DNA from 2 places in the Mycolicibacterium sp. SMGY-1XX genome. Region 1 is predicted to be linked to the other one. Evidence: riboswitches for the same ligand, from Rfam matches in the RefSeq annotation. Region 1 holds a riboswitch; the other holds the start of a gene.
What was found. Region 1 has a riboswitch for cobalamin ahead of NL241_RS09595 (VWA domain-containing protein). Riboswitches for the same ligand answer to the same signal wherever they lie in the genome.
Positions count from the first base shown of each region.

Region 2: linked by a shared signal. The riboswitch ahead of NL241_RS34380 (ABC transporter substrate-binding protein) and the one ahead of NL241_RS09595 (VWA domain-containing protein) in region 1 are both predicted to bind cobalamin.

Region 1 covers NZ_CP101139.1:1,953,919-1,961,804, forward strand. The annotation lists gene cobBC (bifunctional hydrogenobyrinic acid a,c-diamide synthase/histidinol phosphate aminotransferase CobBC) at 1-202, opposite strand, end outside; gene cobO (cob(I)yrinic acid a,c-diamide adenosyltransferase) at 199-813, opposite strand; gene NL241_RS09595 (VWA domain-containing protein) at 813-2,804, opposite strand; cobalamin riboswitch at 2,833-3,010, opposite strand; gene cbiE (precorrin-6y C5,15-methyltransferase (decarboxylating) subunit CbiE) at 3,026-4,252, shown strand; gene glpK (glycerol kinase GlpK) at 4,281-5,798, opposite strand; gene NL241_RS09610 (GlcG/HbpS family heme-binding protein) at 5,955-6,353, opposite strand; gene NL241_RS09615 (MIP/aquaporin family protein) at 6,669-7,388, shown strand; gene cobA (uroporphyrinogen-III C-methyltransferase) at 7,501-7,886, opposite strand, start outside.
Region 2 covers NZ_CP101139.1:7,195,820-7,203,705, forward strand. The annotation lists gene NL241_RS34365 (ABC transporter ATP-binding protein) at 1-639, opposite strand, end outside; gene NL241_RS34370 (FecCD family ABC transporter permease) at 636-1,628, opposite strand; gene NL241_RS34375 ((2Fe-2S)-binding protein) at 1,649-2,275, opposite strand; gene NL241_RS34380 (ABC transporter substrate-binding protein) at 2,272-3,243, opposite strand; cobalamin riboswitch at 3,278-3,413, opposite strand; partial or broken gene NL241_RS34385 (glycosyltransferase family 87 protein) at 3,387-4,967, opposite strand; gene NL241_RS34390 (transglycosylase domain-containing protein) at 4,982-7,453, opposite strand; gene NL241_RS34395 (DUF5318 domain-containing protein) at 7,446-7,868, opposite strand.

The DNA of each region.
Region 1 (7,886 bases):
CCATGAACGGGTCGAGGTTGCGGCCGGGCCTACCGGTGGCCATGGCGTGATACCCGGGGTCGATGTAGTCGGGGCCGACCTTGTGACCGCTGACCGACAGGCCACGCGCGGACAGCGCCGCCATCAGACCGGTGGCGATGGTGGTCTTTCCGTGTCCGGAAGCCGGTGCCGCCACCACGAAGCGGGGCAGCGCTGTGGTCACCACTCGATGCCTCGCTGGCCCTTCTGGCCCGCGTCCATCGGGTGTTTGACCTTACCCATCTCGGTGACCAGGTCAGCGATCTCGACCAGTTTCGGGTCGGCGCGACGGCCGGTGATGATGACGTGCTGGCGGCCGGGGCGGTTCGCGAGTGTCTCGACGACGTCGTCGATGTCGACCCAGCCCCAGTTGATCGGGTAGGTGAACTCGTCGAGGACGTAGAGCTCGTGGGTTTCGGCGGCCAGCCGCTTCTTGATCTCCGCCCAGCCCTCGGCGGCGGCCACGGCGTGGTCCTCCTCGGTGCCCGGTTTACGCGTCCAGGACCAGCCCGAGCCCATCTTGTGCCACTCGACCGGACCGCCCTCGCCGGTCTCGTCGTGCAGGGCACCGAGGCGTTCCAGCACGGTCTGCTCACCGATGCGCCACTTCGCCGATTTCACGAACTGGAAGACTCCGATACGAAAGCCCTGGTTCCAGCCGCGCAGCGCCAAACCGAATGCGGCAGTGGACTTTCCCTTGCCGTCACCTGTGTGCACCATGAGCAGTGGCCGGTTGCGGCGTTGGCGGGTGGTCAGACGGTCGTCGGGCACCGTCAACGGTTGTCCCTGAGGCATCAGGCCGCCCCTTCTCGCGTTGCGCCGTGCACGATCTCGGTCAGCGCCTGGGCATTGAGCGCTGTCAACGCGGTGTACTCCGCACCCAGGTGTTCGGCCAGGGTGCGCGCCAAACCCATACGCATACGGCCGGTTTCGCAGTCGACGACGATGGAGCTGACACCTCGGGCGGCCAGGATGTCGGCGGCCTGGCGGGACCGGCCCACCGCGTCGGGTCCGGCGGTGGCGCGGCCATCGGTGACCACCACCAGCAGCGGTCGCCGGCTGGGATCACGCAGCCGTTCACGGCGCACTACATCGGCGGCTTCCAGCAGCCCTTCGGCCAGCGGTGTGCGCCCGCCGGCGGGCAGGTCCTCCAGGCGCCGCGCCGCGATGTCCACGGACCCGGTGACGGGCAGGGTCAACTCGGCGCCGGTGTCGCGGAAGGTCACCAGGCCCACCCGGTCGCGGCGCCGGTAGGCATCCAGCAGTAGCGACAAGATGGCGGTTTTGACGTGGCGCATCCGTTCGCGGGCCGCCATGGACCCCGACATGTCCACCACGAACAGCACGAGGTTGGATTCGCGGCCCTCCCGCACCGCGCGGCGCAGATCCTGGCTGTGCAGCCGGAGCCTGCCCGCGGTGCGACCCCGCGTGATCTGGTGCGGTGCGGCAGCGCGGACGGTCTCCACCAGGTGGATGCCGTGGCCGTCTCCGTCGACCCGGGTGGCACCCACCCGGCGCCCCGCGGCGGTGCGGGCGCGGCTGCGGCGGCCGGACTGTCCTTCGCCGACTCCGTTGACGGTGAACAGTTTGGCGCGGTAGGGCTCACCCGCACCCACCGGTGCGGGGGTCCCCTGGCCCGGCGACTTCTGCGTGCCGTCGCCGTCCCCGGGCGGGGAGATGTCCTCGGGTGCGCTCTCGCCGCCCCCGTCGTCATCGGGGCCATCCGGGTCAGGATCGGGCTCGGTGTCGGGAGCCTCCGGTGGCAGAACGTCGTCGAGGGCCTGCTCGTCCAGCCCGGGCGCGTCGAACGGGTTGCGCCGGCGCCGGTGCGGCAGGGCCAGGCGCGCGGCCACCCGGATGTCCTCGACGGTGATGTGTTCGCGGCCCTGCCACGCCGCGTGGGCGGCGGCGGTGCGCGCGGTGACGATATCGGCGCGCAGTCCGTCGACCTCGAAAGCCGCGCACACTTCGGTGACCTTCAACAGCATCTCGTCGGACAGCTGCACCTGGCCCACCAGGTCTTGAGCGCGCTGGATGCGCAGCTGCAACCGGTGCTGGGCGTCGGCGTAGCGGGCCCGGAACTCCTGGGGGTCGGCGTCGAAGGCGAGTCGGCGTCGCACCACGTCGGCCCGCAGGGCGGGATCTCGGGGGGCCGCGACCTCCACGGTCAGACCGAAGCGGTCCAGCAGCTGCGGACGCAGTTCGCCCTCTTCGGGGTTCATGGTGCCCACGAGCACGAATCTGGCTGCATGCGTGACGGATACACCGTCACGCTCCACGGTCAGCCGGCCCATGGCGGCGGCGTCGAGGAGCAGATCGACCAGGTGGTCATGCAGCAGGTTCACCTCGTCGACGTAGAGGATGCCGCGGTGCGCGTGGGCCAGCAGCCCCGGCTCGAAGTTGATGGTGCCGTCGCTGAGCGCGCGCTCGAGATGAATCGATCCGGCCACCCGGTCCTCAGTGGCACCCACCGGCAGTTCGACGAGGCGCACGGGCCGGGTCTCGATCATCCGCTCGGCGTCGAAGGGCCCGTCGGGGGACATCGCGTGCTCGTCGCCCGGGTCGGAGGAGAACCGGTCGCCGGCGTACACCTCGATCGGGGGCAGCACCTCGGTGAGTGCGCGCACCAGCGTCGACTTCGCGGTGCCCTTCTGGCCGCGCACCAGCACGCCGCCGATGCCGGGTGACACGGTGGTCAGCAACAGCGCCAGCGCCATGTCGTCGAGGCCGCCGGGTGCGTCCGGGTCGGCGCCGAGAACGGCGGAGAAGGGATACAGCTGCAGCATGAGGAGCTCCGCTCATGATCGCGAACCGAGAATGACGGTGTGCGAGGCCGGTCTTCGGACTGACCGAATCTCGTCCCTAGCCAGGGCGGGTTCGGATCACCGCAGCGGGCCTGTGCCGGATTCTCACCGTGCTTCCCAGATTCTCCCCAGCCACCGTCCGCTCCGTTTCCGACGCGGGGGCACCTGGGGCACCTCGCACCTGTCACGCTAGCATCGCCGCCGTGCCGGTCGCTGACGTGCGTCTCACTGTGGTGGGTATCGGGGCCGACGGCTGGGCCGGGCTCGGGGATAACGCCAGGTCGCTGATCACCGACGCCGAGACCGTCATCGGCGCACCGCGGCAACTGGGCCTGCTTCCCGAGGACGCCGGTCAGCAGCGTCTGACGTGGCCGAGCCCGTTGCGAGCCGCGCTGCCCGCGCTGCTGAACACCCTGGCCGGGCGCCGCGTCGTGGCGCTGGCCTCCGGTGACCCCATGGTCAGCGGGATCGGCACCACGCTGGTGGACGTGCTCGGCGCCGACCAGGTGACCGTGGTGCCCCATGTGTCCTCGCCCGCGCTGGCCCGGGCCCGTCTCGGCTGGTCGGCGGAGTCCACAGCGGTGGTCAGCGTGGTGGGCCGCGATGTGCACGCCGTGCTGCGTGAGGTGGCGCCGGGCCGTCGCCTGGTGGTGCTGTCCTCGGACCAGGACACCCCGGGCCAGCTGGCGGCGTTGCTGGCCACGCTGGGCTACGGCGCGAGCCGGATGGTGGTGCTGGGTGACTTGGGCAGCAACGCCGAGACCCGGGTGGACACCACGGTCGAGGGTTTCTCCGGCGCGGTGTCGCGTCTCAACATCGTCGCACTGGAACTGTCCGGTCCTCTCCAGACCGGTTGGGCGCCAGGGCTTCCCGACGATGCTTTCGAGAACGACGGGCAACTCACCAAACGTGATCTGCGGGCGGCCGCACTGGCCCGGCTGATGCCGGTGCCCGGTCAGGTGCTCTGGGATGTCGGCGCGGGAGCGGGGTCGGTGGGCATCGAATGGATGCGCGCCCACCCGACGTGTGCGACCGTGGCGGTGGAAGCGGACCCGGCCCGGGCCGAGCGGATCACCCGCAATGCCAAGGCGCTCGGTGTGCCCGCACTGCGGGTGGTCAACGGCCGCGCACCTGCGGCGTTGGCGGAGCTGCCGGCCCCGGACGCGGTTTTCATCGGCGGCGGCGCCACCCGGGCCGGAGTGCTGACCGAATGCCTGGCGCGGCTGCGGCCAGGAGGCCGGCTGGTGGTGCACGGCGTCACCGTAGAGACCGAGGTGTTGCTCGGTGAGGCCTACCGCGAGCACGGCGGTGAACTGACCCGCATCCACATAGAACGCGCCGCTCCGGTGGGGACGTTCACCGGGTGGACGCCGGCGCGCGCCGTCACCCAGTGGGCACTCGTCAAACCTGCGATTTCGGCGCGTTCGTAACCGCTCAGCGGTTACGAACGCGCCCAAATCACTCGACGTCGACCCAATCCAGCGTGCGCTGGACGGCTTTCTGCCAGCCGGCGTAGCCGGCGGACCGCTGCTCCTCACTCCACGTCGGGGACCAGCGCTTGCCCTCCTGCCAGTTGGCCCGCAGATCGTCGGGGTTCGCCCAGAAACCGGTGGCCAGGCCCGCGGCGTAGGCCGCCCCCAACGCAGTGGTCTCCGCGACAACGGGTTTCACCACATCAACGCCCAGGACATCGGACTGGATCTGCATGCACAGATCGTTGGCGGTGATGCCGCCGTCGACCTTCAAGACCTCGAGGTGCACACCGGAATCGGCTTCCATGGCGTCCACCACGTCACGGCTCTGGTAGCAGATGGCCTCCAGCGTGGCCCGGGCGACGTGTGCGTTGGTGTTGAACCGAGACAGTCCCACAATGGCCCCGCGGGCGTCCGAACGCCAGTACGGCGCAAACAATCCGGAGAAGGCGGGCACAAAGTACACCCCGCCGTTGTCGTCGACCTGACGCGCCAGTGCCTCACTCTGCGCGGCGCCGCTGATGATGCCGAGCTGGTCGCGCAACCACTGCACCGCCGAGCCCGTGACGGCGATCGAACCCTCCAGTGCATAAACAGGTTTCGCATCACCGAACTGATAACACACGGTGGTCAGCAGCCCGTTCTCGGAGCGGACGATCTTCTCGCCGGTGTTCAGCAGCAGGAAATTACCGGTGCCATAGGTGTTCTTGGCCTCGCCGGGTGCCAGGCAGACCTGGCCCACCATGGCCGCCTGCTGATCCCCGAGAATCCCGGTGACGGCCACCTCGCCGCCCACCGGGCCGGTTTCCAGGGTGTGGCCATACGGTTGCGGGGACGACGACGGCACGATGCGGGGCAGCATCTGACGCGGAATCCCGAAGAACGACAACAGTTCCTCGTCCCAGTCCAGCGTCTCCAGGTTCATCAGCATGGTGCGGCTGGCGTTGGTGACATCGGTGACGTGCACCCCGCCGCGGATGCCGCCGGTCAGGTTCCACACCACCCAGCTGTCGCTGGTGCCGAAGATCGCGTCCCCGCGTTCGGCGGCCTCACGCACACCGTCGACGTTCTCGAGGATCCACTGCACCTTGCCGCCGGAGAAGTAGGTCGCCGGCGGCAGCCCGGCCTTGCGGCGGATCACGTCACCGCGCCCGTCGCGATCCAGCGCCGAGGCGATCCGGTCGGTGCGCGTGTCCTGCCAGACGATCGCGTTGTAGTAGGGTCTGCCGGTTTTGCGGTCCCACACCAGCGCGGTCTCGCGTTGGTTGGTGATACCCAATGCCGCCAGGTCACCTGCCTGCAGGTTGGTCTTGTTGAGCACGGTGGTGAGCACCGAGGAGGTGCGTTCCCATATCTCGACGGGGTTGTGCTCGACCCAGCCCGCCTGCGGCAGGATCTGCTCGTGCTCGAGCTGATGGCGACCGATCTCGGCGCCGCTGTGGTCGAAGACCATGGCCCGCGTGCTCGTGGTGCCCTGATCGACCGAGATGACGAACTCTGACATAACGCTCCTTTCCCGCATCAATCACAACCGAGCACCGTCAAGCCTCGCACGTTACCGGCGCAGTCCGATCCCTGTCCGCGGTTTCCACTGCCGCGGCATCCAATTTCTCTCAGGCAGAACCGTATTGACGATCAACTCCAGGAGCGCAGCAGTGGCTCAGATGGCCTGGGCGCCGGCCTCTGCCACCGACACGTCCTGCTCGACGCTGCCTGCGCTGACGCCGACGGCCCCGATCACCACGTCATTGTCGGTGAGCAGCACACCGCCACCGAAGATCACCATGCCACCCGAGGTCTGCTCCAGCCCGTAGAGTTCGGCACCCGGCTGGCACAGCGGCATGAGCGCGCTGGTGGGTGCGTTCATCAGGATCGAGGTGCGGGCCTTGCGGATGGAGATGTCGATGCTGGCCTTGATGGCCCCGTCCATGCGAACGAACGCCACCAGATGACCACCGTCGTCGACCACCGCGATGTTCATCGGCTGGCCGATCTCGTTCGCCTTCGCGGTCGCGGCCTCCAGCACGGCCTGGGCGGCGGACAGGGTAATGGCGGTCATTGCCTAGCCTTTCGAAGAAATGGTGCTGCAACGTGTTTGGATGTTGCGAACTGAATACACAAGCGGTGTCGTCGATGATAGTGCGCACCGTCGGCAGAGACGATGGTTTCTCCCCGTTTCGGGCTCGGCCGGTCGCAGAGCCTATCCAAAAGCACACCTCTTGATCAGTATTTGCCGCTCATCCGGCCAGTAAGTGGGCGGGACCTCGCCAGAACACGGCTGCGGTGACGCGTATCACCCACAGACTTGCGACGCACGTTCGGTGATCCATCCGAACGAGAGCTCATCATGTCGGCCGCGAGAGAGGTTGCGTCAGTGTCGAATTTCGACATCTTCATCTGGGAGTTTCTCGGCACGACGATACTGTGCCTGCTCGGCAGCGGTTCGGTGTCCGCGGTGGTCCTGAAGAACTCGTATTCGCATGGTGGCGGCGGGGACTGGCTGATCATCGTGCTCGGCTGGGGCTTCGGTGTGTTCGCCGGTGCCAGTATCGCGGCCCCTTCGGGAGCGCATATCAATCCGGCGGTGACACTGGCGGTCGCGCTGTCCGGAGGAGTGCCCTGGGCGACGGTTCCGGTGTACTGGGCGGCCCAGGTATTGGGCGGCATCACGGGTTCCTCGCTTGCCTGGGCGGCATTCAAGCTGCAGTTCGACAACAACGGCGACAATTCGGGTACCCGCGGGATCTTCTGCACCTCACCAACTGTGCGTGACTTCCGCTGGAACCTGGTGACCGAGATCATCGCCACATTTGTGCTGATCATCTGGATCCTGACGAATCCGAGTGTCAACGAGGCCCTGGGTTATGCCGGCGTGACGTTCGTGATCATCACCATCGGCTTCGCGCTGGGCGGTCCCACGGGCTACGCGGTGAACCCCGCTCGCGACCTCGGACCACGCATCGCGTACTGGTTGCTGCCGATCAGGGACAAGGCCGGGCCGGACTGGGGATATTCGTGGGTTCCGGTGGTGGGGCCGCTCGCCGGTGCGGCACTGGCCGCCGGATTGGCGGCGGTCCTGCCCGTCGTCGCGTAGCACCATGGCCGTTGATCTCCGACATGACAGCGCCGAGGGCATCATCGCCCTCGGCGCTGTTTCGCGGGTGCCGGGTGCCGGGGTGACTGAAAGCAGCGCAGCTGCACCGGTTTCAGCCGGCGTTGAGCCTCACCCGGGAGTGCCGCACGGCATGTCCCGGGACAAAGCCGGCCACCGCACCGATCACCGTGGTGGCCGGGGGACCGATGCCCGCGGTGCGGGCCGCATCGGCGATGGTGTCGAGTCGGGCCCGGACCTCGCGCTGGCTCGGCAGGCTGCCGTCGGCGATCACCGCGGCCGGGGTGGCGCGGTCCAGCCCGCCCTCGATCAGAGCCCGGGTGATGGCGTCGAGGTTCGCCACGGCCATCATCAGGATGATCGTGGTGTTCGTCTGCGCCAGCGCCGCGTAATCGATTGTCGACTCGGGATGTTCAGGCGGCACGTGGCCGGAGATCACCGTGAAGCCCTGGGTGAGGCCGCGATGGGTGGCCGGGATCA
Region 2 (7,886 bases), 2.0 Mb from region 1:
GCGATCGAGCACGTGGATGACATCGCAATAGTGCGCGGCCAGGTTCAGATCATGCAGCGCGACGACGGCCGTCACCCCCAGCCGGCGCGGCAACGCCAGGGCGTCGAACTGATGCCGGATATCGAGGTGGTTGGTGGGCTCGTCGAGCACCAGCAGACGCGGGTGCTGCGCCAGGGCCCGCGCGATGAGCACCCGCTGGCGCTCGCCGCCGGACATCAGCGCGAACGGCTGCCACGTCAGATGCGCGGCGCCCACCAGGTCGAGCGCCTGCGCGACGATCGCGGCGTCCGTTGCGTCGTCACGCTGGAACATCCGCTTGAACGGGGCGCGGCCCATCGCCACCACATCGTGGGCGCGCAGATCGAAATCACCTGCCGCATCTTGTAATACGGTGGCCACCCGGCGGGCGAGCTCCCTGCTGGACAGCTGACCGATCTTCACCCCGTCGACGTACACCTGCCCGGCGGCGGGTTTCAGGATGCCCACCAGCGCGCGCAACAGGGTGGATTTTCCGCACCCGTTGGGGCCCACCACCCCGATGACCTGGCCCGGTTCAGCCGACAGCGACACCGATTCGACCACCATGCGGCCGCCGAGGCGCACCGACACCGCGTCGGCCCGCAATCGCGCGGCGCTCACGCGGCCACCGTCCGGCGGGCATCCCGGCGGATGAGCCAGAGGAAGAACGGCCCACCGCACAACGCGGTGAGCACACCCACCGGGATCTCCTGCGGTGACGCCAACGTCCGGGCCGCCATATCGGCGATCACCAGGAAGGAGGCGCCCGCCAGCGCGGTGGCCGGCAGCGCCCGCCGGTGGTCGCTGCCCACGAGCAGTCGCACCGCGTGGGGCAGGATCAGCCCGACGAACCCGATGGGCCCGCTGACGGCCACCAGCACACCGGTGACCAGTGAGGTCACCACGAACACCTGCGCGCGAAACCGGTTGGCGTCCACCCCCATTGTCATCGCTGCCTCATCACCGGCCAGCAGGACGTTGAGGATGCGGGACTGCGCCAGCAGCACCGCCAGCCCGATCAACACCACCGACAGCGGCAGCCACAGGGAATCCCAGTTCGCCCCACCCAAACCGCCCAGCAGCCAGGTCAACACCTGGCGGGCCTGGTCGCCGCTGCTCGACATGATCAGCATCAAGCTGGTCACCGCCGACAGCACGTAGGCGACCGCGACACCGGCGAGGACCAGGCGGGTGGTGGTGATCTGGCCACCGGCGCGGGACAGCAGGTACACCAACCCCAGTGCCGCAAGAGCACCCAGGAAGGCGGCGACGGACGTCGAGGCGAACCCGAACACCGTCACCCCGGTCAGGATGACCGCCACCGCGCCCACCGAAGCACCGGAGGAGACCCCGAGCAGGAACGGATCGGCCAGCGGGTTGCGTACCAGCGCCTGCAAGGTCATCCCGACCACACCCAGGCCGGCGCCCACCACCGCGCCCAGCAGCACCCGCGGCCCCCGCACCTGCAGCACGATGGTCGCGTGATGCGTGGGAACAGGTTGTTGCAGAATCGCTTTGGCGACATCGGCCGGCGGGACGTTGATGGAGCCGATCGCCAGACCCAGCACCATGCTGGCGACCAGAAGGGCGGCCAGGCCCAGCATGACCATGGGGTAGGAAGCCCGCGGGTTCACAGCGGACAGTCCCCACACTTGCGTCCGGCGGCCGTGCGGTAGAACAGGCAACAGCTCCGCCGCTTGGGGGTGGTGATCGGTCCGATGACCCGGCCGAGCAGGGGCGGCTGCGCCAACAACGCCGACGCGACGGCATAGCAGGACCGGCCCCGGCTGGCTGACCGCGCCGAGAGCACCAATGCCGTGGCGGCGTTGCCCCACAGCAGACCATCGGCCATCTTGGTGGCGGTCCGCACGGTCTCGTGGAAGACTTCGAGCTGGCTGATGACGTTGTGCGCCAACAATTCTGCCACCTGTTCCGTGGTCGCACCCAGACAATCGGTGCCGCGCAGGTCCGCGAAACCCAGGACCAGCCTGCCGTCTGCGCCGGCGCCGTACCGCAGCCCGGTCAGGTCCGGCACGATGCGGCCGAAAGCCCACGCCCCCAGCGACACCGCCCACAGTCGTTCGGCGAACTCGTATTGCAGAGAGGACACCGCCACCCGTGACTCGGCGGTACCGAGCCGGGCGGCCACCGCCGTCAGCGTCCTGTCGAGGTCGAACTCCGGAACGGCCCCGTCCAGTCCGACTTCGAAGTACCCGCCGAACCGGGCGGCGCGGGTGAGCGCAGCCGCCAACGTCATTGGAAGCGGTCCGGATGCAACTGCGCTGCCAGCTTGCCCACCGCGTACGGCGCCCGAACCCCCATCACCGTGTCCTGCAGGGTCAGGTCGGCGAACCTGTTGTTCTTGATCGCCGGTACGTCGGCCAGCTCCGGCCGCGACCGCAGGAACTCCTTCTTGTTCTCCACCCCCGGCGCGCCGAAGTAGTCATAGATGACGATGACATCGGGGTTGCGTTCGATGACCTGTTCCCACGAGACGTCGCCGAACACCTCGTCGAGATCGGCGAAAATGTTGGTTCCCCCGGCCAATTCGATGAGCTGGGTTCCGATTCCCTTGCCGCCGGCGGTGAATGCCGAGTCCTCGCCACTGTCGTAGACGAACACCTTCAGCGGTGGCACGCCCTCGATGCCGGCGCGCGCGTCGTCGACGCTGCGTTTCATCTCGGTCGTCAGGCTCTCCGCGCGTTCCGGCACACCGAAGATCGTGGCGACCCGCTCGATCTCGGCGTAGACGTCATCCATCCGGACCGGGCCCGTCGCGCAGGCCTCCGGGCTGAGATACGTGGTGATCCCGGCATCGGCGAACGCAGCGCGGGCGCGGCCCTCCGACTCGGCGAACGCGCTGCGGTAGCCGCCGTAGACGAAATCCGGGCCCGCCGCCAGCAATTGTTCGAAGGAAGCGTCCTTGTCCGAGATCAACGGGATGTCGTCGTAGGCCTGCTGGTACTGCGGCAGCGGCGGATTGTCCGGGTAGACATTGCCCACCACAGAGTCCTGTAATCCGAGCGCCAGCATGATCTCGGTGGACTGCTGGAAATAGCCGACCGCCCGGGCCGGCGGCGCGTCGACGGTGACGGCCTCATCGCAGTTGTCGATGGTGAGCGGGAAGCCCTCTGCCGCTTCGGCTTTGGTGTCCGAAGCTGCCGAACTGCAGCCGGCGAGAAGCGCTACAACGGTGAGGATGGCACAGAGTGTGCGAACGGTCATGCGTGACTCCATCCGGGATGTCCTCGTCCCAGGGCAGGCTCATCCGGTGGAGGCAGTATCGGACTTCCGGGTTCGCTACCCGGTCACCGTGGCGGGACCGCGCCGGATTCACACCGGCTTCCTGCTTGTCCATCGGAGCCGATCGGTTGACCGGCGCTACCGACTTTAGCTGAGAGGAAGTCCGGCAACCACGAGGGTGGGTTGTCCGGAGCCCGGTCGAAGACCCCGCCCGACGGATCGTCGATACGGCCACGCCAGCGCACCAGGTCGTCGGCGGGGCGGTAGATCTGCCGGATCACCAGGACACAGAGCCCGATGACGGCGATGTCTCGCAGCAGGACGGTGGTGGTCAGCGCCTGCTCGGGCAGACCCTTGTTCTGCTCGCCGAACAGGAACAGCATGCGCGGCACCCACACCAGGGCGTCGATGGTCATCCAGGCCAGCAGGATCCTGCGGTGCGGGAGCGCGAGCACCGCCAACGGAACCAGCCACAGCGAGAACTGCGGGCTCCACACCTTGTTGGTCAGCAGGAACGCCGCCACCACCAGAAACGCCAACTGCGCCAGCCGGGGCCGCGTGGGTGCGGTGAGCGCGATGTAGGCGATTGCGGCACAACACAACACGAACAACAGCGCAACCACACTGTTGAGAATCGCCGGCGGCTCCCAGAAGCCGAGCTCGGTGTCGAAACCCCGCCAGCCGGTGAAGCTGCCGAACACGTTGTACAGCGAGTCCATGTCCTCACCGCGGCGGCTGTTGAGCCGGAAGAACTCCGCCCACCCCTGCGGGAACAGCACCATGATCGGCAGGTTGACCACCAGCCAGGCGGCCAGCGCCGCCGCCACCGTCTTACCGGCCTCGACGAGACGGCCCGACCGCACCGCCAGCAGCACGATCGGCAGGAGCAACAGCGCCGGATACAGCTTGGCCGCCACCCCGAGGCCGATCAGCACACCGGCCAGCACCGGTCTTCGGCGCGCCCACGCCAGCAGCCCACCCATGGCGAAAGCCGTTGCCAGCGCGTCGAAATTGGTGAAGATCTGGAAGATCAGCAGAGGCGAGCCGGCCACCAGGGCGGCGTCCCAGATGCGGCGTCCGGCCAGCATCGCGGTGGCCCACACCGTCGCCAACCAGGCCAGCGCCAGGCCGAACGCGGCGATGTTGAAGAACATCACCACCTCGGCGACACCGGAGAGCACCGGCCAGGTGACGGCCCGCGTCAGCGCCGAATAGGTCTTGGCCAGCGCCATCGACACGTACTGGTAGACGCCGGTGAGCACCGGATACTCCATGTAACGGATGGCCTGGGTGCCGTCGTACTGGGTGCGGGGCTGACCGTTCTCGTCGGTCTCCAGCCAGCTCGATTTGTACGGGAACTTGCCCTGGCTCAACAACTCCGCGGTGTAGAGCGGCACGGTGTCGGAATAACAGAGCGAGTAGTAGGCCCGCTGGTTCTCCCAGTTGGCCACGCGTTGATCGGCGGTGCCGGTGCCCACGGTCTGCAGACACGGCGATTTGGTGGTCCACCCCAGCGCGAGGAACACCAGGGCGATGACGAAGATGACCCGCAGCGGGGTGAACAACCGCTGCCTGCCGATGAGTGCATGCCGTCCGACCGGTCCCCCGACCACGTCGGACATGGCCGACACCATCACATCGTTGCGGCTGGGCAGGTCCCGATCGTCGGCACTGCGGGTATCGGTGGCCAACCGCTGCGGTGACACTCCCCCCGATTCCGTCACGGGGGCGGCGGGGGCACGATCGGTGCGTTGGGGTCGACCGGCGGGGGCACCGGAGCGCCCGGCGCGGCCGGTACGGGCGGAGCGCCACCCGGAACCGGAGCCGGCACCGTCGTCGGCGGACCCAGCGGGATGGTGATACCCGGCGCGATCTCGATACTGGGCTGGATCACCGTGCCCGGCTGCGGTGTCGGCGGCGCGGTCTGCGTCGGCCGCGGTGGCGGAGCGGCAGGCACCCCGGCGTACCCGCCGATCTCGGTCGGCTTCGGGAATTCCTCGTCGTCGGTGCCCTCGAGGGCGCCGTCCATCGTTGCCTTCCAGATGTCCGACGGCAGGCCCGAGCCGTACACCGGCGAGCCCCACTGGTTCTCCAGCGGCTTGGTGCCGTCGACGGTGCCCACCCAGACGGCGGTCGACAAGGACGGGGTGAACCCGACCATCCAGGCGTCGCGGTTGGCGCCGGTGTCGCCGAGCTGATTGGTGCCCGTCTTCGCGGCCGACGGGCGGCCGCCGGCCAGGTTGTGGCCGTTGGAATAGCCGGCGATGGGTTGCATGGCGGCGGTGACGTTGTCGGCGACGGCCTTGTCGATGCGCTGCTCACCCTCGGTGTCCTGGGTGCTGGCGTCAAATAGGACCTGGCCCTGCGCGTTGACCACCTTCTGCACGAAGTGCGGCCGGTGGTAGACGCCGGAGTCAGCCAGCGTCGCGTACGCCGAGGCCATGTCGATGACCCGGGACTGGTACTGCCCCAGCACCACGCCGTTGTTCGGCGGCCCGCCCTGGCCGTCCTCGCTCAAGGTGTGCTCGACACCGGGGAAGCTCTCGGCGATACCGGCCCGGTGCGCGGCGTCGGCGACGTCGGACGGGCCGTTCTCCAGCTCGAGCATCAGGCGGTAGTAGCTGGTGTTGAGCGACCGCTTCAACGCCTCGGCGATGTTGCAGGTGCCGCAGCTGTTGCCTTCGACATTGCCGATCTCGATGCCGTTGACGGTCAGTGGTGACGAGTCCACCTGATAGCCCAGCCCCTTGCCCTGCTCCAGGGCCGCGACGAGTGCGAACACCTTGAACGACGAGCCGGTGGGCAGCCCGGCCTGCGCGAAGTCGAAACCGTTGGCATCCGAGCCGCCGTAGTAGGCCTTGACCGCGCCGGTCTTCGGATCGACCGACACCACGGCCGACCGCATGTCCGGGTCCTGACCCTCGAGGGTCTCGGTCACCGCCTCCTCCGCGGCCGCCTGCGCCTTGGGGTCGATGGTGGTGGTGATCTGCAGGCCCTCGGTGTTGAGTTGCTGCTCGTCGATGTCGAACAGGTCCAGCAGCTCGCGGATGACCTGCCGCTCGATCAAACCGTTGGGGCCCGTGGTCTGGTTGGCCGAACCGGCCTGCTCCGGCGGGATGGTCGGGGGGAACACCTGTGCGGCGCGGTCCTCGGCGGACAGTGCGCCGATTTCGACCATGCCGTCGAGCACCCAGTTCCAGCGGGTGGTGGCGCCTTCCAGGTCGACGGCAGGGTCCAGTCCCGACGGCCGCTGGATCAGCGCCGCCAGCAGCGCACCCTCGGCCACGGTGAGCTGCTCGACGGGTTTGTTGAAGTAAGCCTGGGCGGCCGCCGAGACACCGTAGGCGCCGCGGCCGAAGTAGATGATGTTCAGGTACGACTGCATCACCTGGTCTTTGGACCATTCGCTGGACATCTTCGTCGAGATGACCAGCTCCTTGGCCTTGCGGATCACCCCGCCCACACCGGAGCGGGCGTCGCCGACCAGCGCGTTCTTCACGTACTGCTGCGTGATCGTCGACCCGCCCTGCAGATCGCCGCCGAACAGGTTGTTCTTCGTGGCGCGCAGGAAGCCGGTGAAGGAGAAGCCGGGATTGGAGTAGAAGTCACGGTCCTCGGCGGCCATCACCGCATCCCGCACCGACACCGGGATCTGGTCGATGTTGACGTCGACCCGGTTGCCTTCCGGCGGAACGATCCGCGCGATCTCCGAGCCGTCGCTGGCCAGGATGGTCGAGACCTGGTTGGTGCGGATGTCGCCGGGCTTGGGCACCTCGACGATGAAATACGCCATCCCGAACGTGATGAGCGGTAGCAGGATCAGGACCGCGGCGGCGGCGGCCAGGCCGCGCCGAACCCACTTCCAGTTGATCTGCGAGGGCTTCTTCGGCCCGCCGCCACCGCCGCCGGGCGGATGCGGCCCGCCGGGCGGCAGCTTCGGCGGCGGCGTCCCGTCGAGGGCGGCCTTGACCACGTCGATCGGGTCGCGCAGGCGGGGATCGGGTACTTCGCGCACCGGCGGGATGACCGAGGTGGGCCGCTGGTCGGGCCGCACGGCACTTCTGCGGTGTGGCTCCGGCTGCGCCGGGAGGCGGCTGGTTTCGGGCTCGGGTCGTCTGGCGTGCGCACCGTTGGCCGCTGACCCGCGCTGATCATCAGAAGCCGACCGGTCGTGCCGCCCCGGGTTACTCACTGGCCGTCCGCGCGCCCTTGCGCGCAGTTCGAGTGCGGGGCGCCTTCGGAGACTTCGGCGCGCCCAGCACGTAGGACTTGACCAGATGATTCCAACTGCAGGTTCGGCATACCTCCACCACATGTACCGAGAACTCTTCGTGCTTGGTCGCCAGTAGTACCAGTTCCTCGGCGGTACGAGCCGATCCCGACACCGGGCCCAGATGGTCACCGAACACCCAGGACACCAGCGTCAGCTGTTCCTTCCGGCAGATCGGGCACATGACGGAACTGGGTTTTCCGTGGAACTTCGCGGCGCGCAACAGGTAGGGGTTGGCGTCGCAGACCTCGGAGACGCCCGTGCGGCCGGAGTACACCTCGGCCAGCAGGGAACGCCGCCGAAGCGCGTAGTCCACCACCTGTCGCTGCAATCGCACGATCACAAGAGTACGTCG